3 regions of the Bacillus sp. AFS031507 genome follow, and region 3 is predicted to be linked to each of the others. Evidence: a T-box and tRNA genes for the amino acid it is inferred to sense, from the RefSeq annotation. Region 3 holds a T-box; the other regions hold tRNA genes.
What was found. A T-box is a leader RNA that pairs with one kind of tRNA and senses whether it is charged. The one in region 3 lies ahead of argS (arginine--tRNA ligase), so its partner is inferred to be a tRNA-Arg.
Positions count from the first base shown of each region.

Region 1: it has a tRNA-Arg gene. The T-box ahead of argS (arginine--tRNA ligase) is inferred to sense a tRNA for this amino acid. The anticodon was not compared.
Region 2: it has a tRNA-Arg gene. The T-box ahead of argS (arginine--tRNA ligase) is inferred to sense a tRNA for this amino acid. The anticodon was not compared.

Region 1 covers NZ_NUOW01000013.1:24,812-34,722, forward strand. Annotated here, with positions in the region: gene hfq (RNA chaperone Hfq) at 201-431, opposite strand; gene miaA (tRNA (adenosine(37)-N6)-dimethylallyltransferase MiaA) at 458-1,414, opposite strand; gene mreBH (rod-share determining protein MreBH) at 1,723-2,730, shown strand; gene mutL (DNA mismatch repair endonuclease MutL) at 2,977-4,893, opposite strand; gene mutS (DNA mismatch repair protein MutS) at 4,907-7,516, opposite strand; gene COE25_RS12825 (YwaF family protein) at 7,747-8,490, shown strand; tRNA gene COE25_RS12830 (tRNA-Arg) at 8,555-8,628, shown strand; gene COE25_RS30745 (hypothetical protein) at 9,003-9,179, shown strand; gene COE25_RS12835 (YolD-like family protein) at 9,277-9,615, opposite strand; gene COE25_RS12840 (anti-repressor SinI family protein) at 9,889-9,911, shown strand, end outside.
Region 2 covers NZ_NUOW01000002.1:298,627-308,537, reverse strand. Annotated here, with positions in the region: gene trxB (thioredoxin-disulfide reductase) at 1-724, shown strand, start outside; gene COE25_RS03440 (NUDIX hydrolase) at 1,140-1,598, shown strand; gene rapZ (RNase adapter RapZ) at 1,618-2,511, shown strand; gene COE25_RS03430 (gluconeogenesis factor YvcK family protein) at 2,508-3,491, shown strand; gene whiA (DNA-binding protein WhiA) at 3,540-4,490, shown strand; gene COE25_RS03420 (HPr family phosphocarrier protein) at 4,626-4,883, shown strand; gene clpP (ATP-dependent Clp endopeptidase proteolytic subunit ClpP) at 4,973-5,584, opposite strand; tRNA gene COE25_RS03410 (tRNA-Arg) at 5,789-5,860, shown strand; gene rpoN (RNA polymerase factor sigma-54) at 6,156-7,478, shown strand; gene COE25_RS03400 (glutaredoxin family protein) at 7,493-7,756, shown strand; gene COE25_RS03395 (sugar-binding transcriptional regulator) at 7,885-8,907, shown strand; gene gap (type I glyceraldehyde-3-phosphate dehydrogenase) at 8,961-9,911, shown strand, end outside.
Region 3 covers NZ_NUOW01000033.1:20,927-30,837, forward strand. Annotated here, with positions in the region: gene COE25_RS24825 (hypothetical protein) at 1-158, opposite strand, end outside; gene COE25_RS24830 (APC family permease) at 173-1,999, opposite strand; gene COE25_RS24835 (DinB family protein) at 2,275-2,739, opposite strand; gene argS (arginine--tRNA ligase) at 2,812-4,506, opposite strand; T-box leader at 4,558-4,769, opposite strand; gene COE25_RS24845 (alpha/beta-type small acid-soluble spore protein) at 4,874-5,131, shown strand; gene COE25_RS24850 (hypothetical protein) at 5,397-5,672, shown strand; gene COE25_RS24855 (TetR/AcrR family transcriptional regulator) at 5,746-6,318, opposite strand; gene COE25_RS24860 (ABC transporter permease) at 6,447-7,229, opposite strand; gene COE25_RS24865 (ABC transporter permease) at 7,236-8,039, opposite strand; gene COE25_RS24870 (ABC transporter ATP-binding protein) at 8,036-9,013, opposite strand; gene COE25_RS24875 (cytochrome c biogenesis protein CcdC) at 9,301-9,807, shown strand; gene COE25_RS24880 (class I SAM-dependent methyltransferase) at 9,869-9,911, opposite strand, start outside.

The DNA.
Region 1 (9,911 bases), on a different contig from region 3:
TTCATTTTATATGTATTCAAACTCCCTGAATTTCATTAAAAAAGTTTTTTAAAATAAATAGCAATGTTAAATTTCCATGTTGATTTCAGCTTCAGGCGCTTCGATTTCATCTCCAATCAACATGGTGCCAATATCAACAATGAGCTTTAACAGAGCAATATAAATAAAAAAAGCCCAATGTTTGGGCTTCTAAAAATGACTTATTGGTTATCCAGTTCAAGCTGCACGTTTCTTTGCGGTGCAAAAGTTGAAATTGCATGCTTATATACTAATTGTTGCTTTCCTTCTGATTCAAAAAGAACTGTAAAATTATCAAAGCCCTTAATTTGGCCTCTTAATTGAAAACCGTTAAGTAAAAAGACGGTAACATGTATGTTATCTTTGCGGCACTGGTTTAAAAATTGGTCCTGAATATTGATTGTTGTTTTCATTTATATTTCCTCCTCTTTTATCTCTACTAATATGTATTCGATTTTACTTTAAGCTTTCCTTCAACACAACGTGAAATTTCCGTTATTTTTTTTGAGGTGTCCTCCACATTGGTCATATCAAACCATGATACCTCCATTTTGTTCCGAAACCAAGTTAATTGCCGTTTTGCGTATCTTCTTGAATTTTGTTTTAAATTCTCAATAGCCGCTTCTAAAGGTACAATACCTTCTAAATAGGCATACATTTCTTTGTAGCCAATTGCTTGGATCGATTGACAATCGCGCAAACCCCTTTGATACAAACCTTTTACTTCCTCGATAAGCCCTTCCTGCATCATTAAATCCACTCGATAATTAATGCGCTCATAAAGTTTCTCGCGTTCCATCGATAAACCAACCATTGCTGTATTGTACAAAAGATCTGGTTGTTGAGTGCTTTGGAATTCTTGCATCGTCTTACCTGTAAGATGGAAGATTTCAAGTGCGCGAATGACTCTTCTTACATTATTTGGATGGATTTGTGAAGCACTACCTGGATCCACCTCCAACAATTCTTTATATAGTGCCTCATTCCCTATTTTCTGGGCTCTTTCCTCTAGCTTAAGACGATAAGTCTCATCGCCTGATACATCAGAAAATTGATAATCATATATGACGGACTGTATGTACAACCCTGTTCCACCGACAATTATGGGCAGCTTTCCCTTTTTAGCAATATCACCTATTTTAGCCCGAACAAGGAGTTGAAATTCAGCAACGGAAAAATTTTCAAAAGGCTCTTTAATATCAATCAGATAGTGAGGAATACCTTCCATTTCATCCTTTTTGATTTTTGCCGTCCCAATATCCATGCCACGATAGATTTGCATAGAATCTCCGCTGATAATTTCACCATTATAGCGTTTAGCCATGTCGATACTTAACTTTGTTTTTCCGACGGCGGTTGGTCCAATGATCACTAATAATTTTTGTTTTGAATCCAATATTTTCACACTGCCTTATCCCATTTTCAGTGAAAGCAGGTTTATGATTCCACTTCCACCCCTTTATCGTATCATAATTTTTAAAAGCAGTAGAACATCAAACTATTATATACATAAAAGTTCATTTCTATGCCGTTAATTGGACATGAATTTATTTTATCCATTTTTCTTCCCAAATAGGAATAATTTTCATGTTAATTTACAAAAGGATAACGGTTCATTTACAAAAGGCTTTCTACCCCCAAATTTATGGTAGACTAACGCGTAGCTTATTTTGAATGAAAAATAGGGAAATTAGGTGAAATAATATGTTATCTACTTTTGATATTGGTATTGATTTAGGAACTGCAAATATACTAGTTTATAGTAAAAATAAAGGAATCGTTATTAATGAGCCTTCTGTTGTGGCGATTGATACAGTGACAAAAAATGTTGTAGCTGTTGGTACAGAAGCAAAGGAAATGATAGGAAAGACACCAGAAAAAATCGTCGCCATTCGTCCCATGAAGGATGGCGTAATAGCAGATTATGATGTAACCACTGAATTGCTAAAACACATTATGCGCAATGCATCCAAAAAGATTGGTTTTGCTGTGCGTAAACCAAATGTCGTTGTTAGTATTCCATCTGGTTCCACAAGTGTGGAAAGAAGAGCGATTCAAGATGCAGTAAGACAGGCGGGGGCAAAAAAAATCAGCTTAATTGAGGAACCAGTTGCTGCCGCAATTGGTGCTGGATTACCCGTCGATGAACCAGTTGCCAATGTGGTAGTGGATATTGGCGGCGGCAATACTGAAGTAGCGATTATTTCCTTTGGCGGGGTAGTTGCATGCCATTCGATTAAAATTGGCGGTGACCGCCTCGATGAAGACATTATTCAACATGTTCGGAAAGAATATAATATCCTAATTGGTGAAAGAACTGCGGAAAACATCAAAATGGAAATTGGTTTTGCTCTCATTGACCATGAAGAACGTTTCATGGATGTCCGCGGTCGTGACCTTTTAACTGGACTGCCAAAAACGATTAAACTTTCATCCTATGAAATTCGTGTGGCGATCAAGGAAGCACTATTGCATATTTTAGAAGCCATTCGTGCAACCCTAGAGGATTGCCCAGCAGAGCTCAGTGGAGACATTGTCGACAGGGGTGTAATTCTGACTGGCGGTGGAGCATTATTGAATGGCATGGAGGCATGGCTAAGTGAAGAGATAGTTGTTCCTGTCCAGCTTGCCCCAAACCCTCTAGAATCGGTAGCCATAGGAACTGGAAAGGCCCTAATGTATATGAGCAAGCTCCCAGTAGCTGTGAAATAAGCAACTTTGGCGGCAAGATCATTTCCAGAGATTGCACTCAAATTAATAGTAATATCAAAGCTGCAGAAAAATCCTTTTCTGCAGCTTTTTTCTTTTGGGTTGTCATGAATAGCATGTCTACGTTACCCGATTCTTTATTTCCCCTCGGTTTCGGGCACGTAGAGCCATCCATCTTTTCAATAAAATCACTTAACCAACACTCAAAATAAAAGAACGCTCCTAATAAAATAGGAACGTTCTTCTTAGTTACATAACCCGTTTAAACATTTTCTCCATTTCATAAACCGAATAATGCACAATAATCGGTCTGCCGTGCGGACAAGTAAATGGATCAGATGCTTTCCTCAAATCATCAAGGAGTGCTTGAATCTCATCATTTCGTAAATGTCGATTTGCTTTTATGGATGCCTTGCAGCTCATCATAATCGCTGCTTCTTCACGTAGTTTCTTAATATCCACCTTTTTCATCAATAAAAGCTGTTCAATCATGTCTTCTATGATTTGTTTTTCTTCCCCTTTTGGGAACCACTGTGGATGAGAACGGACAATAAAACTATTTAGTCCAAATTCCTCAAGAAACACCCCGACCTTTTCAAGCTCACTTTGGTATTCATTTATTTTCAAAAATTCATCCGTCGAGTATTCAAAGGTTAATGGCACAAGCATTTCCTGCAGTTCTGATTGGACTTGCCCAACTTTCTCCCGGAAATACTCATACTTCAACCGTTCCTGGGCCGCATGCTGATCAATGATATAAAGGCCATTTTCATTTTGAGCAAAAATGTAGGTTCCATGCATTTGTCCAATCGGATATAGCCGTGGAACTCTGCTCTCGACCGAAACATTTCCTGTCTCAATAGGATTCACATTAGGTACAATCACTTTATTACTGTCATCTGGTTCATCATCTGATTCACTAAATGGATTAATAGATTGCCAACTGTCTCTTCCACCTGTCGCTTCATCACGCTGGAAACTCGGTAATTTTTTAAAAGGTGTCTCAACAGGCACTTCCAGCCATGGACGGTTCTCCTGGATAGTTGCAGCTGCAACTGGTTGTTTCCATTCAAACTCTTTCTCATCAGTTGCCGGTCTTGTACCTTCATCCAGAACCAATGAAGTTTGTTCTTCCTTCGGTACATCCTTTTTCACTGCTGTATATGCTGTCGGGATAAGGATCTTTGATTTAAACGCTTCTTTTATAATCGAAGTGACAAGCTCATTCAGTTCCGCTTCTTTACTAATGCGGACCTCCATTTTCGAGGGGTGAACATTGACATCAACGAGTAAAGGGTCCATTTCAATATTAAGGAGCACAATCGGGAACCTGCCGATCGGAAGCAAGGTATGATAGCCTTCTTGAATTGCCTTGGCTAATGGATAGTTCTTTATAAATCGTCCATTAATCATTGTCGAAATATAGTTTCTTGAGGCTCTCGTTACCTCAGGCATCGAAGCAAATCCATTAATTTTATAATCCAGCGATTGTCCGGTGATTGGAACTAACTGCTTGGCGATCCCCATACCGTAGATCGATGCCAGAACCTGACGAACATCCCCATTACCATTCGTTTGCAGCAGTTTGCGATCATTGTGTATCAGGCGGAAGGCCACCTCCGGATGAGAAAGGGCCAGTCGATTCACTACATCTGTAATATTTCCAAGCTCTGTATGAATCGTCTTCATATATTTTAAACGGGCAGGTGTGTTGAAAAATAAATCAGTAATCGAGATATCGGTCCCGCGCCTGCTTGATGCTTTTTCAAACGTTTCAACTTTGCCGCCTTCAATCACCAATCGATTTCCGGCACCTTCACCTGTAGAAGTCTTCATCTCGAGCCTTGAAACCGAGGCAACACTTGGCAGGGCTTCTCCACGGAACCCGAGAGTCCGGATACGGAACAAATCATTTTCATTTTTGATTTTGGATGTGGCATGACGTTGAAAGGCGAGTAAAACATCCTCTTCCTCGATGCCATTTCCATTATCAGTAATGCGGATTTTGGCGAGTCCCGCTTCTTCTACCTCAATTTCAATCACGGTGCTTCCGGCATCAATCGAATTTTCAACCAACTCTTTTACAACAGAGGCAGGCCGTTCGACTACTTCCCCGGCCGCGATTTTATTAGATAAGGCATCATCTAATTGAATAATTTTACCCATTCGGATTCACCCCCTACTTTAACTTTTTCTGAAGCTCGTACAACAGGTTGATCGCCTGAAGTGGTGTTAAATCCAATATATCAAGTTCCTTCATTTTCTCTATGACTCTTTTCTCCTTCGAAGACAGATCTTGCTTTTTCACTTCTTTTGGTTCATCAAAGAAAGATAGTTGGGCAGGTTGTTCTTGTACCTCCACTACTTCCACTACTTTTACCACATCTTTTTTTGGCTTGTCTGGTTGGATATCAGACTGCTCGAGTGCGGTTAATATTTCATTGGCACGGCTGATTAATTCTGACGGCAGCCCTGCAAGCTGGGCAACATGAATCCCGTAGCTCTTATCAGCCGGTCCTTCTTTAATTTTATGAAGGAAAACAACTTTTCCATTATGTTCAATCGCACTGACGTGAATGTTTTTTAACTTATCCAGTTCTTCCTCTAAAACCGTTAATTCATGATAATGGGTGGAGAATAGAGTCTTTGCCCCAATCTGGGTGTGAATATATTCAATGATGGCTTGAGCAAGTGCCATTCCATCATAAGTAGATGTACCGCGCCCAATTTCGTCAAACAAAATTAAGCTGTTTTGTGTCGCATTTGAAATCGCATTTTTGGCTTCCAACATTTCAACCATAAAGGTACTTTGTCCTGAGATCAAATCGTCAGCGGCACCGATGCGGGTAAATATTTGGTCAAAAATCGGCAGAACCGCTTCTGTGGCCGGAACATTACAGCCAATTTGGGCTAATATCGAGATTAACGCGATTTGGCGCATGTACGTACTTTTCCCTGACATGTTCGGACCCGTGATCAACATGACTTCGCGCTCGCTGTCCATGAAGCAATCATTCGGAACATATTCCTGGGCGTTTAATACCTTTTCAACGACTGGATGGCGGCCTTCCTTTACAACGACACGGCCTTCCATAGAAAACTGCGGTTTTATATAGTGCCGGTCTTCACTTACTTGAGCAAAACACTGCAAGACATCAAGCTCACTAATCGTTTTTGCCAAGGCCTGTAGGCGCGGGATTTGTTCCTTCACAATTTCGCGAATTTCGGTAAACAACTCATATTCAAGCTCACCGCATTTTTCTTCAGCTTGTAAAATTAATGCTTCTTTTTCCTTTAAATCTGGAGTAATAAACCTTTCTGCGTTCGATAAGGTTTGCTTCCGTTCATACTGACCTTCTGTTAAAAGATGCAGATTCGCCCGCGTAATCTCAATATAGTAACCAAATACACGATTATAGCCAACTTTCAACGATTTAATACCTGTTTTCTCGCGCTCCTCACGTTCAAGTTGGGCAATCCACGTTTTCCCGTTCCGGCTGGCATCACGATATTGATCGAGCTGAGCATTATATCCATCACGAATCATATTGCCTTCTTTTAAGGAAAGCGGTGGATTTTCAACAATCGACTGCTCCAATAGATCTGTGATCTCTTCACACGGGTCAAGAAGATCGGCAATTTGGCTCACCTTTTCATTTTGCATGCCTGCAAGGATTTGTTTCAAATAAGGGATCTGCATTAATGAACGCTTTAATTGGACCAAATCACGGGCATTAATATTGCCAAAAGCTACTCTTCCCGCTAATCGTTCTAAATCGTAAACTTCTTTCAGCTTTTCACGAAGTTCCTGACGCTCGAAATAATAAGACATCAGGACTTCTACGATGGTTTGACGTGATTCAATTTCATTCTGATTGATTAACGGTCGGTCGATCCAGTGTTTTAACATCCTGCCGCCCATTGCGGTCATCGTCTCATCCAGGAGCCATAATAATGAACCTTTCTTTCCTTTGGAACGAATCGTTTCCGTAAGTTCAAGATTGCGCTTTGAATAGTAATCAATTTTCATATATTGATGGATTTGATAGGTAGTAACTGGCTGAAGATGGTCCAAACTTCTTTTTTGTGACCGGTATAAATAGTTAAAAAGTCTTGCGATGGATTGCTTTAATTTTTCTTGATTCAAATCTTGAAGTAAATGAGAATAATTGATATCTATTGAACTATTATCTTCAAACGAAATCGCTAATACATCGCGTTCACGAAGTTTTTTTTGTAGTTCTCCGTCAAAACTGCTAGAGACAACGACTTCCTTTGCACTTAATACGGCTAACTCATTTAAAACTTCGTCAAAATTATTTGATAATAACGTAACCCGGCTTTCGCCGGTTGAGATATCATTGTAGGCAAAACCATAGGTTTGGTCATCAAAGCTTGTGATCGAGGCAATATAGTTATTCTCTTTATCATTTAATCCCTTGCCCTCCATCACTGTTCCCGGTGTGATCAATTGGACAACTTCCCTTTTTACCATCCCTTTGGTCAGTTTCGGGTCTTCAACTTGCTCACAAATGGCCACTTTATAGCCTTTTGAAATAAGTTGTTCAATATAGTTCGGTGCTGCATGGTAGGGAACGCCGCACATCGGAATCCGGTCATCGCTTCCACCTTGTCTGCTCGTTAAAGTTATTTCTAATTCTTGCGAAGCTCTAATCGCATCGTCAAAAAACATTTCATAAAAATCGCCTAAACGAAAAAATAAAAAGGCATCTTGGTAATCTGCCTTAATTGTTAAGTATTGCTGTATCATCGGCGTATATGCAGCCATAATGACCTCCACTAAATAAAGTCTTTCGATTTTCTTCGACAAATTATTATACCATAATTCGAGAAGACTTTATTAGGAAGAAAAAACCTAATCATAATCAAAAAGGAAATAATTAAAATTTCTTAAGAGGAGTAAAAGCAAATCCCATAGAATATAATTATTAAAGTAAAACTAGCATTAATTTACAATTGATAATTGTTTTGAATATTGTATACAGGGGTGGTGGTAATATGGATGGAGTGTTTGGCCGCAGTAACAAAAACTTTGATTTTGATATGTTTTCTGCAAGTCACTTTGTTATTATCTCTATCTTACTATTAGTTTCAGTCTGCCTGTTCCTGTTTAGGGATAAATTGAAGGCTAATGAATGGAGACGGACTGAAATCGGGGTCGCTATTTCGCTAATCATTATGGAATTGACTTATCATTTTTGGATGATTGTGAATGGACGTTGGGATGTAAGTCACGCTATCCCATTAGAATTGTGCAGCATCAGTCTGATATTAACCGTCATTTTATTGCTAACTAAGAAAAAAATAATCTATGAGATTTTATTATTCACAGCATTATTAGGCGCATCTCAGGCGTTATTAACCCCATCATTAAATTATGACTTCCCGCATTTTCGGTTTTTCCATTTCTTTTATACACATTTGATGGAAATCTGGGTGCCGCTTTATTTTACATGGGCAAAGGGATACCGACCGACGATATGGTCAGTATTAAAATTATGTATCTTTTTGAATGTGTTAATGCCGATTATTATGTTGATCAATAAGCTGGTGGACGGAAATTATATGTTCTTAAGTCATAAACCGGACAGTGCGAGTTTATTAGATGTTTTAGGACCTTATCCATGGTACATTTTATCGCTAGAAGGTCTATTAATTGGGCTTAGTATAATCGTCTGGTTGATTTTCCGTGAGAAGACTGCAAAAAAAACCGAAGTGGCGAGAGACCTGCCAATTCAATAATCTCAACTTTTTATTGACCTTTTAGAATTAACAAATTATAATAAATAACGTTCCTATTTGATTTGTCTCAGTAGCTCAGTAGGATAGAGCAACAGTTTCCTAAACTGTAGGTCGGAGGTTCGAATCCTCTCTGGGACATCATCGTTATTAAAGCGCTATGTATCGCGATTTGTCATCCGTCAATCAATACGGTGACAATGCGGTGACATGGCGTTTTTTTTTGTAGTCTGTAGGACGTGGTTTTTGACGCTGTAGGACGTAGACTGGTGAACGTAGGACACTTGCGGCTGAATTACAGAAGGAGCTAGAACCGTATGAAACGTAAGTTTATTGACGGTCGTCTTCGCCGGGCGCTTCTTGCTACCGTGTTCCTTTTATTATATACCCCAGGTAGGTATACTCGTAATGTCCTCTATAATTCCGTCAAATGAATAATATTAAGAAGGAAAACGCTTACAACTTGCCGAATGTATACTTTGAGTTACTAATAAAAGTACACGGAGGGATGTCTTTTGATGAACTGCAAAAAATGTGAAAAAGAGTTTTATTTCCAAGTTACGGAAATGAATGTCCCTGGAGGCAGAGAGCGTGAGTATATAAATTGCCCCCATTGCGGTGAAACAAATGGTTCAGTTGTAACGAGCGGTGTCGTGTATATTCATAAAATTGAGGAAAACTCTAAGAATTAATTATCGATACTTTACACGACAATTGGGCCCTGAACATAGGGCTTTCTTTAATTTTTGTACAAATAAAAACGCCACCGGTTAAGGTGACGCAAAGCAATCAATCAACGACCTTAACTCCGACAACACTATCGAACGCCACCCGCTCAAACTCTCCGACTTTAATTTCAATGCGTAGCTGATGCGTAATAGGATCCACGTGATGTATATGTCCGGTCATCTTCGTAGTAATGCCGTCCTCCCATACCGTAAGCCTCACCGCTAATTTGAACTCTATCGCGTAGTCTATCCGCTGGTCAAACTCCTCCGTATCGAATTCGCTTAGCAACGGCCATGGCTGGCGTTCTTGATCCTTGAACATTTCGCGCTGCTGCTCGAATACTTGCGGCATAAAGGACGTTGCATTCCATTTAATTAAACCGCGATCTTTTATCGTCATTACGGTCAACTCCTTCGCTATCATTATACACGAACGAACGTTCTGTATGTAGATAAAAAAAATCCAATGTAAATCTTTTCAGCATATTAATTCAAAATTGCGTATATTGTCGAAATTTTCTCATTCTTAATAATAAACAAATATGGTACTATTTTCTTATAAGCTTTAAAGCTTTAATACAGTAAAGGAAAACATCTAGAACGGGCTACAAAGCTTCATGCCTAAGGTTCTTCACTATGGTAGCTTAGCTATCAAAATATTTCAGGAGGATAGATGGATACAAATTTACCTAATGA
Region 2 (9,911 bases), on a different contig from region 3:
ATACGCTTATGGCGATATTAAGGAAATCATTGATCACGGTGACTATAAAATCGTCGTTGCTGGGTCAAAACAATATAAAGCTTACGCGGTTATCATTACAACGGGTGCAGAGTATAAGAAAATTGGTGTTCCAGGTGAAAAAGAACTGGGCGGCCGCGGTGTATCGTATTGTGCTGTATGTGATGGGGCCTTCTTTAAAGGAAAAGAGCTTTATGTGATTGGCGGCGGGGACTCTGCCGTTGAAGAAGGGGTTTATTTAACCCGTTTCGCTTCCAAAGTAACTATCGTTCATCGCCGTGCTGAGCTTCGTGCTCAAAAAATTCTTCAAGACCGAGCTTTTGCCAATGAGAAAGTGGATTTTATTTGGAATCACACGATTAAGTCGATTAATGACAAAGATGGCAAAGTTGGAAGTGTGACATTGGTTTCCACAGAAAATGGCGAAGAGCAAGTATTACCGGCTGACGGAGTCTTTATTTATATCGGCATGGTGCCATTATCCAAACCATTTACTAGCCTAGGAATTACCAATGAAAATGGTTATATCGAAACAAATGACCGCATGGAAACGAAGGTACCGGGAATTTATGCAGCTGGTGATATTCGGGAAAAAACGTTACGCCAGATTGTGACTGCAACGGGAGATGGCAGTATTGCCGCACAAAGTGCCCAGCATTTTGTTGAGGAGCTTAAAGAAGAATTAAAACAAAAAAGCAGAAGCTAAAAAATCTTCCGTTATTTTTTACAAAACCGTAACTCTGTTTTAATTCTCTTGTAACAGTAGTGAAATATTGTTAGGGTATGATAAAAGCAGTAATTGACCCCCTTTAAAAATATATACCTTTCATGCACAGGCCCGTAGCCTGTGCTATTTTTTTAGTCTGATCTGCACGTAAGTATATTTATAAAAAGTATGTTAGCAATAGTGACAAACTATAATAATAATTATAGAAATATCAAATTTGTATTCATTGTGACTGTATCCTAAAAATAGTATAATAAAAGGAATGAATTTAAAGTTATAGAGGGTTCTTTGGTATTTCGAGTAAACTTTGAAAGGTCCTTTTTCAAAAGGGACAAGCGAATGCTTTTTCGAAGACTGCTAAAAACATGTATGCTTTATTAAGAGGGTGAGTGTTGTGCAGCGTGTCACCAATTGTGTATTGATAAGAGACGAAAAAATATTGCTGCTGCAAAAACCACGCCGTGGCTGGTGGGTTGCTCCTGGTGGGAAAATGGAGCCGGGCGAATCGGTTCGAGACTCTTGCATCAGGGAATATCGTGAAGAAACGGGAATCTATTTGAAAAATCCACAGCTAAAAGGGATTTTTACAATGATTATGAAGGAAAACGACCAGCTTCTTTCCGAGTGGATGATGTTTACGTTTGTAGCAACTGATGCGGACGGCATCGATTTAGACGAATCTGAGGAAGGTAAGCTTGAATGGCAAATGATTGATCAATTGAAAAATTTGCCAATGGCTGCTGGCGATTATCATATTCTTGATTATATGATTCATGGAAAAGGAATTATTTACGGTACTTTTACTTATACAAAAGACTTTCAACTAATCAGTTATCGATTAGATCCAAGCTAACTAATAGGGGGAATTAATAATGAGTACCGGTGCTGCAAGTGACATTCAAATGGTGATTATTACAGGAATGTCTGGTGCAGGAAAAACTGTAGCCATTCAAAGTTTTGAAGATTTAGGTTTCTTTTGTGTCGATAATTTGCCTCCAACATTGCTTCCAAAATTCCTCGAACTTATGAAGGAATCCGGGAATAAGATGAATAAAGTTGCCCTTGTTATGGACCTGCGAGGAAGAGAATTCTTTGATCATCTATTTAAAGCATTGGATGAACTGGCAGAAACTTCATGGGTGGCCCCGAAGATCTTATTTTTAGATGCGGATGATTCAACATTAGTGCGCAGATATAAAGAGACGAGGCGGTCGCATCCGTTAGCACCGACAGGTCTGCCACTTGAAGGAATTACACTTGAGCGTGAACTTCTTGAAGAACTTAAAGGCAGGGCCCAATTAATTTACAATACTTCCCAGATGAAACCGCGGGAACTTCGTGAGAAAATATTAACGGAATTTACGGCGAATAAACAATCACTCTTTACTGTCAATGTCATGTCATTTGGCTTTAAGTATGGAATTCCTATTGATGCGGACCTTGTGTTTGATGTGCGTTTCTTACCAAATCCTCATTATATTGAGCATATGAGACCTAAAACGGGGCTTGATGAGGATGTTTCCGGTTATGTATTAAAGTGGAATGAAACGCATAAGTTTTTGGAAAAAGTAACCGACCTGCTTTCTTTTATGCTGCCTCATTATAAAAGAGAAGGAAAAGCGCAGTTAGTGATTGCAATTGGCTGTACAGGCGGACAGCACCGTTCAGTGACGCTTGCTGAACATCTTGGTAAATTTTTCCAACAAGACTATAAGACATGTATATCCCATCGTGACATTGAGAGGAGAAAGGAAAAAACAACATGAGCATTTACGGACAGCCTCGAATTGTCGTCATTGGCGGGGGAACAGGATTGCCAGTTTTATTGCGTGGATTAAAACAGTTTCCTGTGGATATTACCGCCATTGTGACAGTCGCGGATGACGGCGGCAGTTCAGGACGCTTGCGTGAGGACTTGCATATTCCACCTCCTGGAGATATTCGCAATGTGTTAGCATCCTTATCAGACGTCGAACCGCTCGTTGAAGAAATGTTTCAACATCGGTTTAAAACATCGAATGAGCTTTCCGGACACTCGCTTGGAAATTTAATCTTGGCGGCAATGACCTCAATCACGGGTAATTTTGTTCACGCGATTCAGGAAATGAGTAAGATCTTAAATGTTCATGGTAAAGTCCTGCCTGCAGCAAATCAGAGTGTCGTCCTTCATGCTGAAATGGAAGACGGAACGATTGTCTCAGGGGAATCGAAAATTCCATACTCGGGTAAGAGAATTAAAAAAGTGTTTATGACGCCGGAAAATATTCGTCCCTTACCAGAGACCATTCAAGCCATCCGTCAGGCTGATTTAATCATCATTGGGCCAGGGAGCCTATATACAAGTATTCTGCCAAACCTCCTAGTTCCAAGAATCGGGGAGGAGTTGTGCCGGTCACACGCTAAAAAGGTGTATATTTGTAATTTGATGACCCAGGCTGGGGAAACCCATGGCTTTACTGCGAGTGATCATGTAAAGGCCTTATATGATCATATGAGCTGTGCTTTTATTAATACGATTCTTGTAAATAATGAAGAGATACCACAGGATATTCAGCTACGATATAATGAAGAACTGGCTGACCCTGTTCTATATGATCTGCCGCGCCTTTTTGAATTAGGACTAGAAGTCGTTCATGCAGACATCGCTTATCAGGAAAATGGTGCGCTAAGACATGATCCGAAAAAGGTTGCAAAAATTTTATATAATTTGCTTTTAATTGAAACCAAAAAGCGTTATGAAACGTAAATATAGTACTTACTAAAAACGCTTTGTTTTTTTTAGGGGGGTGAAGGGATGTCTTTCGCTTCGGAAACGAAAAAAGAATTAACTAACTTGGAAGTGAAAACATGCTGCATTCAAGCGGAACTATCCGCTTTAATCCGGATGAATGGTTCCCTTTCATTCTCAAATCGTAAGTTAGTTGTTGATATTCAAACCGAAAATGCTGCGATTGCCAGAAGAATCTACACATTATTAAAAAAGAGTTACGATGTCCAAGTAGAATTGCTTGTTCGGAAAAAGATGCGTCTGAAAAAGAACAACGTCTATATTGTCCGATTATCCCATCAGGCTAAAGAAATTCTCGAGGATACAAAAATTATTGGTGAGGGTTTTACCATCATCCATGATATTTCACCAGAACTTGTAAAAAAGAAATGTTGTAAGCGTTCTTATCTACGCGGTGCATTTCTAGCTGGCGGTTCCGTCAATAACCCGGAAACATCTTCGTATCATTTGGAAATTTTTTCGCTCTATAAAGAACATAATGACTCTTTATGCGAATTGATGAATACATTTGGACTAAATAGCAAAACTCTCGAGCGCAAAAAAGGGTATATCACCTATTTAAAAGAAGCGGAAAAGATTACCGAGTTTTTAAATGTTGCAGGTGCCCATAACGCCCTTCTCCGCTTCGAAGACGTAAGGATTGTTCGAGATATGCGGAATTCAGTCAATCGCCTTGTAAACTGTGAGACCGCCAATCTTAATAAAACGATCGGTGCTTCGATTCGGCAGGTAGAGAATATCCGCTATATTAATGCAACGGTCGGGCTGCAAATTTTACCAGAAAAGTTGAGAGAAATTGCCGAACTCCGTTTGAATTATACCGATGTGACCCTTAAGGAATTGGGGGAAATGGTTTCCGGTGGTGCGATCAGTAAATCAGGGATTAATCATCGCTTGAGAAAAATTGATGCGATTGCTGAGAAATTGCGCGCAGGGGATATGGTTACTCGAGGGTAGATAATCCTTTAGTACAATAACAAGATAACATGTGAAAAACATAACATGTATCGAGTAAAGACTAACCTGAAGATAATAATTATGTACAAAGCTCCAAGAAAAATAGAGTAAAAAACCTAGAGGAGGAATTGTGTAATGTTAGTGAAACAAGTGGAAGTAAAATTAAAAACGGGTCTTCAAGCACGACCTGCGGCTCTTTTTGTTCAGGAAGCCAACCGATTTTCTGCGGATATTTTCCTAGAGAAGGATGGCAAGAAAGTAAATGCAAAGAGCATAATGGGCTTAATGAGCTTGGCTGTTGGTTCAGGTGTCATGATTGATATTGTAGCAGATGGCGATGATGAAGCATCTGCTATTGAAGCGTTAGCTGATTTTATCCAAAAAGAACATTGATCTGAAAGAGGACCGGAGCCAATTGGAACCGGTCTTTTTTGTTTTTAATAAAAAAAACAACCGGCTGGATGCCGATTGCTTCTTTGTACTTATTTGTTTTTATTTTTCTCATCTTCGATTAAATTACGAGTGATGATATGGTCGATCAGACCGTATTCTTTTGCACGTTCTGCTGTCATGAAGTTGTCGCGGTCTGTATCTTTGCTGATTACTTCAAGCGACTGTCCAGTCCGTTCTGCTAAAATTCCATTTAATTTTTCGCGAAGGAAAAGGATACGCTTTGCAGCAATTTCGATTTCAGTTGCTTGTCCTTGTGCACCGCCTAGTGGCTGGTGAATCATGACTTCAGCATTTGGAAGCGCATAACGCTTGCCTTTTTCACCTGCTGCTAGCAAGAATGCACCCATGGATGCAGCCATACCGATACAAATAGTTTGTACCTTTGGTTTGATGAATTGCATTGTATCAAAAATAGCCATACCTGCGGTGATGCTGCCGCCTGGGCTGTTGATATATAAAGAAATATCTTTTTCAGGGTTATCCGCTTCAAGGAATAATAATTGTGCTACAATGCTGTTCGCCACATGGTCATCGATCGCACTACCAAGCATAATAATCCGGTCTTTTAACAGACGGGAATAAATGTCATAAGCACGCTCGCCCCGGTTTGTTTGTTCAATAACTGTAGGGATCAAATTCATTTTTCTTCCTCCTTTGATTGTAAAGATAAAAATAATATGTATAGTTATCATACACTGATGGTCAATAAAGGTCAAACAATACCTCTTTAAAAATGTTCGACAACTTTCCCTAATCCAGCATAACCATTTCTGACTATTTTAAACCAATTCTTTGCTTGCAATGTGAAGGAACCTGGCATATAATATGTAAGTCGCAACAATTTAGCGCTCGTGGTGCAACGGATAGCACGTAAGCCTCCGAAGCTTAAAATGTGAGTTCGATTCTCGCCGAGCGCATCATGAAAGCCTCCTGTTTTTTTAAACAGGGGGTTTTTTATTTTGAAAAAAGGTTCTGATTTTCCAATAAAAGGTTAAATGCACAAAACACTTCCAAAATGGCACAAAACCTTTCAAAAATGACACATAAAACGGAAAATCGGCACAAAACCACCGGAAATCGACACAAAACCAAAACTTCATCCCAAAACCACTTCGCTTTATGCCTCAAAAAGGGTTACTTCCATCCTCGAATATCATTTTTCATTCCCGAAATTCCCTCTATCGTGTAAAATAGAAAACAGGGGGGATACGAATGAACTTGAAGGCCGGTTTATGGCAGCAGCAAACATTAAAATTGGCGATGACACAGGAGCTATCACAGGCCATTGCATTGTTGCAGTACTCTGCCCATGAGTTAACTGCTTTTTTAGAAGATAAGGCACTTGAAAATCCCCTATTGCAGGTTGAAAATGGCAATATCAAGCCAATGAATCCGCTCATTGACCGTAATCGTCGCAAACACCAAAAAGCGGAAAAGGACTGGATTGATCAAATAGCTGACAAACCATTTTCGCTTGAAGATTATTTACTGTCTCAATTAAAAATAACGAACTTATCGGTGGAACAATTAAGTGTGATACGCCATCTTATCCAAAATTTAGATGAAAACGGTTACTTTATGGGAGACCTTAGTGAAATCGCCAAAAACCTAAGGGTAATGGAAGATTCAGTTGAAGAATGCTTGGCCATTATCCAAACACTGGAGCCAGCAGGCATCGGGGCAAGAAACCTTCAAGAGTGCCTATTGATGCAAATATATTATCTAAATCCAGATAACGAACTCGCGCAAAACATAATCGGCGATCATTTCATTCCATTCGCCGAAAAGAAGTGGAAGAAAATTGCTAAAGAACTGAAGGTAACCCTTAAGGATATACAAGATGTTTACGATCAAATTCAAACATTGAATCCTAAGCCTGGGGCCATTTTAGGAAAAGAAGCAACCACGTATATTATCCCAGATGCAATCGTTGAGCAATCAAGCGAGGGACTAACCGTACGGATGTCTGATGAATCGCTGCCAAGGATTAGCCTCAATGAGCAGTATTATCATAAATTCAAAGACCAAGACCAACAGGTAAGCCGCTTTCTACAGGATAAACTCCAAGATTACCAGTGGATCCAAAAAAGCATTGAACAGCGTAAAGAGACGCTGACAAGGGTTGTAGCAAAAATCATTGAAAAACAGGCTTCATTTTTCCAAAAAGGGTCACAATACTTAGTGCCGATGACGATGAAGGAAGTTGCTGGAGAACTTGATATCCATGAATCCACCGTCAGCAGAGCAGTCAGGGAAAAGTATGTGCAAACACCGATTGGGACGTTCGCGTTGAAAACATTTTTTACAAGTACCATACAAACCGTTTCAGATGATGAAAATACATCTTCCACACAGGTAAAGAAGAAAATTGCGACTTTAATAGAAAAAGAGAATAAACAAAAACCGCTATCTGATCAAGAAATTGTCGAACATTTAAAAATAGAGGAAGGTATGGTGGTTTCAAGAAGGACGATCGCGAAGTACCGGGATCAATTGGGAATTCCCTCCTCTTCGAAAAGAAAAAGGTTTGAATGAAAGGAACAAAAACGATGGAGCAAACAACAATCACATTATATACAAGGAAAAGCTGCCCGCTATGTGACAAGGCAAAGTCTACTCTTCTAGAGCTAAACAAAGACTGGGAGTTTGCCTTAGAAGAAATTGATATTGAATCCAGTGATGAATTAACCGAACAATACGGTTTAATGATTCCAGTTGTTTATATTGACGGAGTAGAAGCAGGATTCGGTGTAATTAACAAATTTGACATAAGTAACCGTTTGCATGAAAAAAAAACCAATTTTAATAGTTGAAATAGATTTTCACTCCTGTTACAATAAAAAACGTAGCAGGGGTGATTTTTTTTGAATGTAGTGGGACATAATTTGTCTATGGTGGACATTTTGAGACCAACTACATATAATAAAGGAGCATGAGATTCATGCAGTCATTAATCGATATCCAAAAAAGATTATTACCCGACCTCCTGCAGGTCCTACAGAAGAGATATTCTATCCTAAGGTACATTGGTTTTATGCAGCCGGTAGGAAGACGGAGTTTAGCAGTCAGTCTCGGGTATACCGAAAGAGTCCTTCGTGGTGAAGTTGATTTCCTAAGGGAGCAAGATTTAATTTACACGAATAATGTGGGAATGAGTTTAACACCTGAAGGGAAAAATTTGCTTGAAGACTTGGAAGGCTTTATGCGTGAGTTAAAGGGTATTGATGTGATGGAGTTGGAATTGAAGCACAAGCTGGGCATTAAAAAGGTCATCATTGTACCTGGCAATAGTGATGAATCGCCGATGGTAAAAGGTGAGCTTGGCAAGGCAAGTGCTATTTGCATGAAAAAGCTTCTCAGCGGAAAAAATATCATTGCTGTAACTGGCGGTTCAACGATGGCTGCTGTCGCAGAAAGACTATCACCAGAGCTTACCCAAAAGGAATTACTGTTTGTACCAGCAAGAGGCGGAGTAGGCGAGGATGTTCAAAATCAGGCAAATACGATTTGTTCGATTATGTCCAGAAACACCCAATCCAAACATCGAGTGTTCTATGTTCCTGATCAGGTCAGTACAGATATCTACGAATCGCTTATCAGAGAACCTGACATCCATGAAGTATTAAAACTAATTAAATCAGCTAGCATGGTTCTTCATGGAATTGGAGATGCTATCACAATGGCTGAACGGCGAAAAACCAACCCTGAGATTCTAAGTATGCTTGAAAGCAGCAAGGCTGTGGGTGAAGCTTTTGGTTATTATTTTAATGAACAAGGCGAAATTGTTCACAAGGTATTAACGATTGGCCTGCAGTTAGAAGATCTAGTTGGCATTCCAAATGTCATCGCGGTTGCAGGCGGGACTTCCAAGGCTAAGGCCATCAAGGCATACTTAAAACAAGCACCAGCATCGACGATTTTAATCACAGATGAAGGTGCAGCGAGAAAGTTATTAAAAGGGTAAATCCTTTTTAAAAATAAAAAACATCCTTACCCAATTAAAGGAGGAAATTTATCATGTCAGTAAAAGTTGGTATTAATGGATTTGGACGTATCGGTCGTAACGTATTTCGTGCGGCTTTAGGAAATAGCAATGTGGAAATCGTTGCAATTAATGACTTAACTGATGCAAATATGCTTGCACATCTTCTAAAATATGACACTGTTCACGGGACTCTACAAGAAGATGTTACTGTTGATGGCGAATACCTAGTAGTTGGCGGGCACAAAGTGAAAGTTCTTGCAGAACGCGATCCTGCACAATTAGGCTGGGGCGATCTTGGCGTGGACGTAGTTGTTGAATCAACTGGTCGTTTCACAAAACGTGAAGATGCTGCGAAACATCTTGAAGCAGGCGCTAAAAAAGTAATTATCTCTGCACCAGCATCTAACGAAGATATCACAATCGTTATGGGTGTTAATGAAGACAAATATGATGCAAATAACCACCATGTTATTTCAAACGCTTCTTGTACTACAAACTGTCTTGCTCCGTTTGCAAAAGTATTAAATGATACTTTTGGAATCAAACGCGGTATGATGACAACTATTCACTCATACACAAATGACCAACAGATTCTTGACTTGCCGCACAAAGACTACCGTCGTGCACGTGCAGCAGCTGAAAACATGATTCCAACTTCAACTGGTGCTGCAAAAGCAGTTGCTCTTGTTTTACCAGAGCTTAAGGGTAAATTAAACGGTATGGCTATTCGCGTTCCAACACCGAACGTTTCTGTCGTTGACTTAGTAGCAGAATTAGACAGAGAAGTAACAGCTGATGAAGTTAACTCTGCATTAAAAGCAGCTGCTGAAGGCCCATTAAAAGGTATTCTAGCATACAGCGAACTTCCATTAGTTTCAACTGATTACAACGGAGCTAAAGTTTCTTCGACAATCGATGCATTATCAACAATGGTTCTTGAAGGCAACATGGTAAAAGTATTATCTTGGTACGATAACGAAGTT
Region 3 (9,911 bases):
GGAATTACCCCTGTTAGCGCAAATAATACCGTTGCTATCTTAAACCAGAAGCTTGATTTCAAACCATACCTGGCATATAACATAAAGATTGTCGATGACCACGCTAATACTTCAAGACTGACTAGTATGATCCATTTATTTTCGACCAAAAAATCCATATCCCACCCACCTTTTACTTTTTAAAATGAAATGGCAGTGTGGACACAATAACCCTCTTTTTAAAAATAAGATAGGTACGAATTAATAAACTTGATTGATTGTGCAGGATATTATGCCAACTCTTTTTGGTAATAAACTGCGGAATCAAAACCGTTACACGATAATTATTTTCCTCCGCCTTTTTTTCTACAGTATCAATAAATTTCGATAAGGGAATAAGCACACTTCGATAATGTGATTGTAAGGTAACGAGCCTGACATCCGGCTGCCATTGCTGCCATTTTTCTTCAAATCGCTTTTCATCCTCACGGTCAAACGACACATAAACAGCAAAGATTTGGTCAGTTAATGATTTCGCATAATTTATTGAGTTTTCAACCACTTTCGTAATCCCTGCAACAGGTACAATAATGACATTTCCCTCAATCGGTAGCGCTGGATGGTCGGGATGAATCCTCAATTGTTCCCCCACCGCTTCATAATGATAATTAATTCGTTTGAAGGCAAAAACGATTATTGGTAAGAAGATCACCACAAACCATACTTGACTAAATTTCGTCAGGAAGAAAATAATTAACACAGCTAAGGTGATGAGCGCGCCAATTAAATTGGCACTAAGTTTAGCAACCCATCCGGCCGGTTTTTCCCGTAACCATTTAATAATCATTCCCGTTTGAGATAAGGTGAACGGAATAAATACACCAACCGCATAAAGCGGGATTAAGTGCTCTGTTTGACCTTTAGAGAAGATAATAAGCAAGATGGAGGCTACTCCTAAGGAAACAATCCCGTTCGAATACCCGAGCCTGTCCCCCCTAATCGTAAACATTCTTGGCATATACTTATCCTTGGCAAGTGCATACGCTAATAAAGGAAAAGCAGAATATCCAGTATTAGCTGCCAGAACTAAAATAAGGGCGGTTGTTCCTTGGACAAAAAAGTAAAGATAATTACGCCCGAAGGTTTCTTTGGCAATTTGCGAGACGACCGTTTCGTCATGCCTTGGCGATATACCGTAATAATAAGCTAGGAAAGTAATACCCGTAAATAACAACGCAAGAAGCGTCCCCATTAATACTAATGTTTTGGCCGCATTCTTTGGTGCCGGATCTTTAAAACTTGGGATCGCATTCGATATGGCTTCTACCCCAGTTAATGCCGAGCATCCCGACGCAAAGGCGCGAAGCAGCAAGAAAAGCGTAATCCCTTGAACAGGCGCCCCAATTGGTGCATGCTGAACAGTCGGTGATACATGGCCAGTCATGATTTTAAAGAGACCCACACCAATTAAAATGAACAAGGCAACAACAAACAAATAGACCGGATAAGCTAAGATTGACGCTGATTCTGTTAAACCGCGTAGATTAAGAATTGTAATCAGAACTACCAGAACACACGCAATCCCGACGGTATGCTCATGTAAGGTTGGAAAGGCTGACGTAATCGCATCCGTACCAGCAGAAACACTTACTGCCACCGTCAATATGTAATCGACCAAAAGGGATCCCCCGGCAATTAATCCCGCTTTCTCACCGATGTTCTCTTTCGAAACAATATAGGCCCCACCGCCATGCGGGTAGGAATAGATAATTTGCCGATAGGAAAGGATTAGCGCCGCTAATAGAAATAATACTCCAACTGCAATCGGAACCGAATACCAATAGGCAATGACGCTTACCGTTGCTAACACAATTAGAATTTGTTCAGTTCCGTAAGCTACAGATGATAAGGCATCGGAAGAGAGAATCGCTAACGCCTTCAAAATGTTTAATTTTTGTTCGCCTAGTGCCGTTGATTTTAACGGCCGGCCGATTAAGAATCTCTTAAAAGAAGAGAGCACCTGATTCACCCACCACATTAGAAGTAGAATTACCGATTGATTTTAACACAAGACTGTAGTTAATATGAAGTGTTTCTTTTGAAGAAGTACCAAATTCTTCATGTAATGTCGATTAAAATTAATATTACTACTTAGTCTTATCCTAAATAGCATGATTATGAAGAAAATTATAAGTTGAGGGCATATAATATTTATTTTTACCACTATTCGTCAAACAAAAAGGCATGGAGCCATTATTTAGTCTCCATGCTTTTACAGTAGCTTTTTTCAAAAAACTATTTTACCGCTGCATTAATGACACGTTTCATTGCCTGAATTTGTCCTAAATGAATACTCTCATGGAAAATCGCAAAATTTGTTAGTTCACCAAACGTTTCCTGACCAAGGAATGGTGTTTTAAGCCTTTGGTTAAAACTCTCCGCTGGAATTTCTTTAATCCTTGCCACTTGTTCTTGCAGCTGCACGACCAAATCCTGCAGCTGAGGAACATCTCCGTCCCAAGCAGCTGGACTAGTCCCAGAGGCAAATAACTCCATATAGTTTGCTGGCAGCTGGGTTGATTTTTTCGGGAAGCCAAACATAAATTGCTCGGCAACAGTTAAGACATGGCCAACATGCCAGTGGATGGTATTGTTAAACCCTTCCGGCTGAACATCAGCAATCCCCTCTTCTAATGCATCAACACTTTTAACAAACCTATCCCTTGCTAAATCATAATGCTTAAATAATAATTCACTCATCCCACTTTGCCTCCCTTTTCACTGTATAGCTATATTTTATACGATAGCACCCGATTACTAAACTAATACCTTTTACATTTCAGCTGGAGCTTGTAACCCTAATAAACATAATCCTTCTTTCAAAACTTCCGTTACTGCATAGACAAGCGCTAACCGTGCCTGCTGTTCTGGAGTGTCTTCGAGGATTTTTACCTCTGCATAATATTTATTGAAGGCTTGTGCTAGATCAATAACATATTTAGCCACTTGGGACGGGTCAAAGTTTATACAAGCTCTTTTAATGGCTGGCGAAAATTCCATTAAAAGGCTGGTTATCTTCCACTCCTTCTCCCAAGTATTTTCGTAGGTTAACGCACCTAACTCCGCATTTACATCCGCCTTTCGTAAAATAGAACAGGCACGAGCATAGGTGTATTGTACATAGGGACCTGTCTCTCCTTCGAAGCGGAGCATCTCTTCTAACGAAAATTCAATATCATTCATTCGATTGTTCTTTAAGTCATGGAAAATTACTGCTCCAACACCGACCTGTTTAGCCACATCCTCTTTGTTTGTGAGATTTGGATTTTTCACTTCAATATTATGCCTCGCCATCGCAATTGATTCATTTAAGACCTCTTCTAATAAAACTACCTTGCCTTTTCGCGTGGACATTTTCTTTCCATCTTTTAGCATCAATCCGAATGGAATATGATGCATTTGTTTCGACCAATCGTAGCCCATATTTGCTAACACAGCCATTAACTGTTTGAAGTGGAGGCTTTGTTCATGGCCAACCACATATAGGGATAGGACAAATTGGTATTCCTCCTGGCGATAAAGAGCCGCCGCTAAATCTCGGGTCGCATACAGCGTTGCCCCATCAGATTTTTTGATCAGGCATGGCGGCAGCTGTTCTTCGGTGAGCTCGACCACCTGTGCCTGCTCGGATTCGACCAATAGCTGTTTTTCTTCAAGAAGCTTGACGACACGCTCCATTTTGTCATTATAAAAGGCTTCGCCGGCATAAGAGTCAAATTCGACATTCATTAACTGATATATTCGCGAAAACTCTTTTAATGACTCATCACGAAACCATTTCCAGAGTTTTAATGCTTGTTCGTCTCCGTCTTCTAGCCTTTTAAACCAGCTGCGCCCTTGGTCTTCAAGGCTTGGATTCGTCTCCGCTTCTTTGTGAAATTTTATATACAGGGTTAATAGCTCTTTAATCGGATTCTGCTTGACCTTTTCGGCATCTCCCCATAATTGATAGGCAGTGATCAGCTTCCCGAACTGTGTCCCCCAGTCACCGAGATGATTGATTTTAATCGGCTTGTAACCACATTTCTCGACAATTAATGCGAGCGAGTTGCCAATCACCGTTGACCGCAAATGCCCCATTGAAAAGGGTTTAGCAATATTAGGGGAGGACATGTCTATGGTGACAGCACCGCCATCCCCAAACGTAAGCGCACCATACTTCCCTTTTTGCGAGATGATTTCATTCACTACTTTTTCAGAAGCAGTCTTTTTGTTTAGGAAGAAATTAAGATAGGCTCCAACCACTTCTACTTTTTCAAAAATGGGAGAGTTAATCTTCTTACTTAACTCCTCAGCCATTAGATTGGGGGATTTTCTCTTTAGCTTCGCTAGTGTAAAACAAGGAAAGGCTAAATCTCCGAGCTCCTGATTCTTAGGTTTTTCAATCATCAGTTCCAGATTGGTTTGTGAAATCTCTTGGTCCAGTAATTCATGTAAAATGGCAGCAAGCTCCTGCTTAAAATTCATCTTTAATACCTCCTTTTATCTCTAAAAAAACAAAAAACTCCCGTCTCTACTAAAAGAGACGAGAGTTTATTATCCCGCGGTACCACTCTAATTGTTCAAAAGAACCAGCTTTCCTTTGTAACGGAGGATCCTCCGGCATACCTTACTCGAGTTCAGGTACACATCTCAAAAGTGCGCTTCATTATCTGTTCTGTTTCAGGCTCCCACCACCCCTGAATCGCTGGTACATCATAGATAACTACTCTCTTTATCATTGATTTTATCCGAATTTATTATCCGTATTATACTGGATTAAAATGGATTTTTCCAGTGATTGTTGATTATTTTTTACATTCAGGTAATCCTACAACTAAAGGAGGGATTTTTTATGGCGAGAAGAAGAAATAAAATCCTTGTCCCCGAGGCGCGCAATGGCTTGGATGTGTTGAAAGCGAAGGTCGCGAATACTGAGAACCCTGAGGATGCGAAATTTGAAGCAGCAGAAGAAGTGGGTGTTCCATTGAAGAAGGGCTATAATGGTCAGCTCACGTCTGAACAGGCCGGTAAGGTTGGCGGCAGGCTGGGCGGCAGCATGGTCCGTGAGTTGGTCAAAATGGCACAAGAAAACTTAGCGAAGAAAAAGTAATACCTGGGGCCTAATTTGTTAGGTCTCCTTTTTTATTTATAGGCTGTGTTAAAGGGCATTGTTGATTTTAAAGCCTACGTTGATTGGAGCGGAAGGCGCGTAGCGCCGAGGAGGCGGTTAGCGCCGAGGAGGCGGTTAGTACCCGCGGAAAGCGAAGCGCATTGAGAGGAAATCAACAGCTAAGTTTAAAAGAGCAAAATTTTTAAAAAAAGTTTGACAATTTTGTGACAATTGATAGAATATTCTTACAAGGGAGTTGATGGTGATGCAGGAAAAACACTTAAAGAGTATTTTTACATTTAAGAAAACAGCTATCTTTGGAAGCAGTCTAGGGCTCATTCTTATTTTGTTAGGTCAATTTGTAAACGGTTACAATACTACTTATTTCTTAACTGCACTAGGATTTGGAATACTTGCCGGTTCCGTGGTTAATTACCTTTTTGGAACATTTTTAAGTTTAATGGAAGAACTCACAGGAAGCAGTAATAAGAATAGGCAAAAAATTGCCACTGCTTCAAAAAATATTTATCTTTTAAAATAAGAAATCGGTAGCGCCACTTAGTGACGCACCGATTAATTAAAAGACTTGTATAGAGGTACGCACAAGTCTTTTTTTATTTGGATAGACCTTTTACTAAAAATACTTTCATGATTTCCGCAATTTGTTCCGAGCTCAGCGGCTGATGATTTCTTTCCCAGTCTGAAACTAGGGCAATATACATTTTTAAAAGAAGAAAGCTGGTAATTTCGGTGTCGTTCGGTGGGATTGCCCCTTTCGTGATAGCCGTGTCAATTTTCTGCCTTAAATAGGCAATGATTTCATCCTCAACATGCTGCAGCATTTCCGAAACCGCTAGAGTCCCCATTTCCGCTTCCTCTTGCACCAGTTTAATCATCAGTTGGTGCTGAGCGCGAAACTCTAATAAACGATAAAGTGCCCGGTGCACGTTTTCTGTGAAGAGTAACTCTGGTTCGATGACGAATTCTGCCTCAGCAATCATTTCTTTGACCAAAGTGGAAATTATCTCTTCGAATAATTCTTCTTTGTTTTTAAAAAAGGTATAAATCGTCCCTTTGCCTACATTGGCCAGTTTTGCGACTTGATCCATCGTTGTTGCTTTATAGCCAAATAATGAAAAAGACTTTGTTGCCGCTTCTACAATCATCTTTCTTCTATCTGTTGCCATGTCCACACCCCTACTGACCATTTCAGTTTTTCAGTCATTTACTTAAATATACCATAAGATAGGTTTGGTTTCCAAATAGGTCAAAAGTAAAGCCGAGTTCCGGATTAGATAAGAACTCAGCTTTTGATTTAGGAACCTGTGGAGCGATAATGTTTTACACCAAACTGCCAGACAAGGAGACACGGGAGGATAAACAAGCTGCCAGCTACAGGAATCAGTATATATAGGAGGACGTTCCCACTGTTCTTTCCAAGAATATAAAGAAGCGGCAAGTAATTCACGGTCCCAAACGGGATTACAAAGGTAAAAAAACGGGCTACCCACTTTTGATAAATATTTAATGGGTATTGCGCCATTTCTCTCCCGCCATCGGTAAAAATGTTAACCACCTCAAGTCCTTCAATCGTCCAAAAACACAGGGTGGCCGCCAAGATGTAGATGCCTGTAAAAATAAGCACACCGCTAACAATCATCAGCATTAGTGTGACTGCTTTTACCATACTCCATTCTATTTTGAGATGGATTAGGGCCCAGACCAATACAATCGTACTTTGAAGGAGCCGGCCGACTCTCGTAAACTCGAATTTGGACCCGAGTACTTGAATAAACGTACTGCGAGGGCGAACGAGTAATCGATCAAATTCACCATTCCGAACCAAGCTGGAAAAAGCATCAAAACCGCGGGCAAAGCATTCACTCAGCGCAAACGCCATATGAATGATCCCGAAGCAAAGTGCTACCTCAAAGAATTGCCATCCTTTTATTTGCCCAAACCGTTCGAATAAGAAGTATAGACCTGCAAAGATCGAAAAAGGAATAAAAAATTGGCCCAGCGATAATAGCCAAAACGATGTCCGGTATTGCATTTGTGATTTAAAGAGAATCAATAAGTATTTAAAATATATTCTCATTTTTGGTTAACCTCCTTGGACGACAACTTTCTTCAATACTCTATTTAGTGCCGACCTCCCTAGCCAGACAAGACCCACAATATAAATCAATTGGATGATGATACCGATGATGGCGTCATGCGGTGGGATATGTTCTGAGTAAACCCTGAACGGGAAATCCGCCGTCCAGCGAAACGGCAGGACATTAGCTATTTTTTGAAGCCAGTCCGGCATAAGCGGTACAGGAATGATTAATCCAGCAAAAAATTCGCCGAGGACACCAAATATTAATAGCGATCCCATTGGGGACAAGGTCACAAATACGGATATATATAAGAACATCGAGATCGCTACTAAGAGAAGTAATCCTAGTAGTAATGAGCATGTGAATAATAGAAATGCAGGTAAACTTGGCGGCAGTGTCATCTTGTATGGTTTTGGCAAGAAGAATGAAACAATTAGAATCGGAAAGCAGCGCAAGAAGGCACTGGACAGCCGCTGCGCCAGAAGCTTGGCATACCAATAACCATAGAGCTCACATGGCCGGCATAGTTCGTAAGCAATATTACCACTTGTTATCAAATCAAATAGCTCGTTATCGCGAAACCAGACGGTAACGAACACAAGAAAGGCCTGTTGCAGCCAAATGTAGGTGATTAATTCCTTTAAGGAAATAGGAGGAGTTTTCGTTGCAAATTCGTAAAATGCTTCAAATACCATAATTGAGATAAAACCCCAGAAAAATTGAGTAGCTACTCCTGCCAATGCGGCAGTCCGGTACTGCATGCCAATGTTTAACCGCAGCTTCAAAACAGATAGATACACTCTCATATTCGGTACTCCTTATAAAGCTGGAGTATCGTTTCCTCAATCGGTTGGGATTCAATCGAAACATCAATCAACTCAAGCTTATCGGACAACTGAGTAATGATTTCCGATGTTTTAACCTGCTCCGTATTAATGCTGAGGATGACCCGTTCCGGCGACCATGAAAGCACGTTTGCATGTGGGATCTCGATGGGATTTACATTTTTGCGGAAATCAGCAGTGATTGTTTTCTGGGAACCAAATTGTTTTCTTAATTCCTCTAAACTGCCGTCGTACAATAAGCTCCCCTTTCCGATTAAAAGAACCCTGCCAGCCAACGCTTCGATATCATTCATATCGTGCGTGGTCAGGATGACGGTGACTCCCTTTTCCTTGTTGATCGTTTTGATGAATTGGCGGACAGCTATTTTAGAAGCAGCATCAAGGCCGATGGTTGGTTCGTCTAAAAATAAGATGTTCGGATTATGTAGGAGAGAAGCTGCTATTTCACAGCGCATCCGCTGCCCTAAGCTTAATTGTCGGACGGGTGAATTGATTATGTTTTTCAGTTCTAGCGTTTCGATGAGTAGATTAATCGTAGTTTGATATTCTTTCTGGGGAACCTTGTAGATGTCTTTTAAGAGTTCGAAGGAATCCATTACCGGAACATCCCACCATAGCTGTGAGCGCTGACCGAAAACAACTCCAATATTTTGGACATAATGCACCCGGTCTTTCCATGGTGTATAACCCATGATCGTGCAATTCCCGGTGTCAGGCACCAAGATCCCGCTCATAATTTTTATTGTGGTGGACTTCCCCGCTCCATTCGGACCTATGTAACCGACAATTTCTCCTGGTTTAATAGAAAAAGAAAGATCCTTTAGAGCGTCAACAACCGTATGTTTTCGATAAAAAAGAGACTTCACAGCCTGACGAACGCCTGTCTGGCTCTGGGCTACCTTGAAAGATTTGCTTATCCCTTGTAGATGAATCAACCGTTATCCCCTCCTGATCTATCCTGAGTCACAGAGGAAAATAATAACATTTTATATTTATTGTTGTCAATAATTTTCTGAATAATAAAATAACTAATGTTTGAACTTTTAACAAAATATACACTCATCTTCTTTCTCGCATCTAACATGGGCTCTTCATAGAATCATGAACAATCTCATACTAAAAAGCATGAAATTTCCCACTACCGTACATAGGTTATTTTCCCTTATGATAACAATACAATAAAAATATTATTTATATGTCTTCCGAAAGGGATTGAAGCAAATTGAAAACAATCATAATTATGGCAATTGTCCTCGTTATTATTGGTCTTGTTCTTTTTTTCAAAGTGAAAGGAAGAAAAGGACCAATCAAAAGAGGCGGTTTCGGTATTATCTCTCCTGTTTTATTTGTATTGGTCATGTTTTCGTTTAGTATCAGTCAGTTGCTGCACATTCCAGGTGAGCCCTTTCATCTGCCCGTCTTTTGGGAAATGCTGATTGCTGGTCTACTCGGCACATTGTTTGGAGCGATTATGCTAACTCAAACATCATATGAGGTCCGCGAAGATGGATTGATTTATTCAAAGCCAAATAAAACGTTTAAATATGTAATCATCGCAATCATTGTCATTCGCATAACTTTAAGTCAGTATTTCAAAAGTATGGATTACATCGAATTTACACTTCTGACAATGATATCGGCATTTCTGTATATCTGCGTTTGGCGAATTGGAAGCTATGTTAAATTTCGCAAATTACATGTAGGCAATCGACCAGCGGAATCTAGATGATTATAATACCAAAGTAAAAAGACACCGTTCATAACAAATGAACGGTGTCTAAAGATTCCTGTTATTTATGAACAACTACATAAGCAAAATAAAAATGGTCGAAG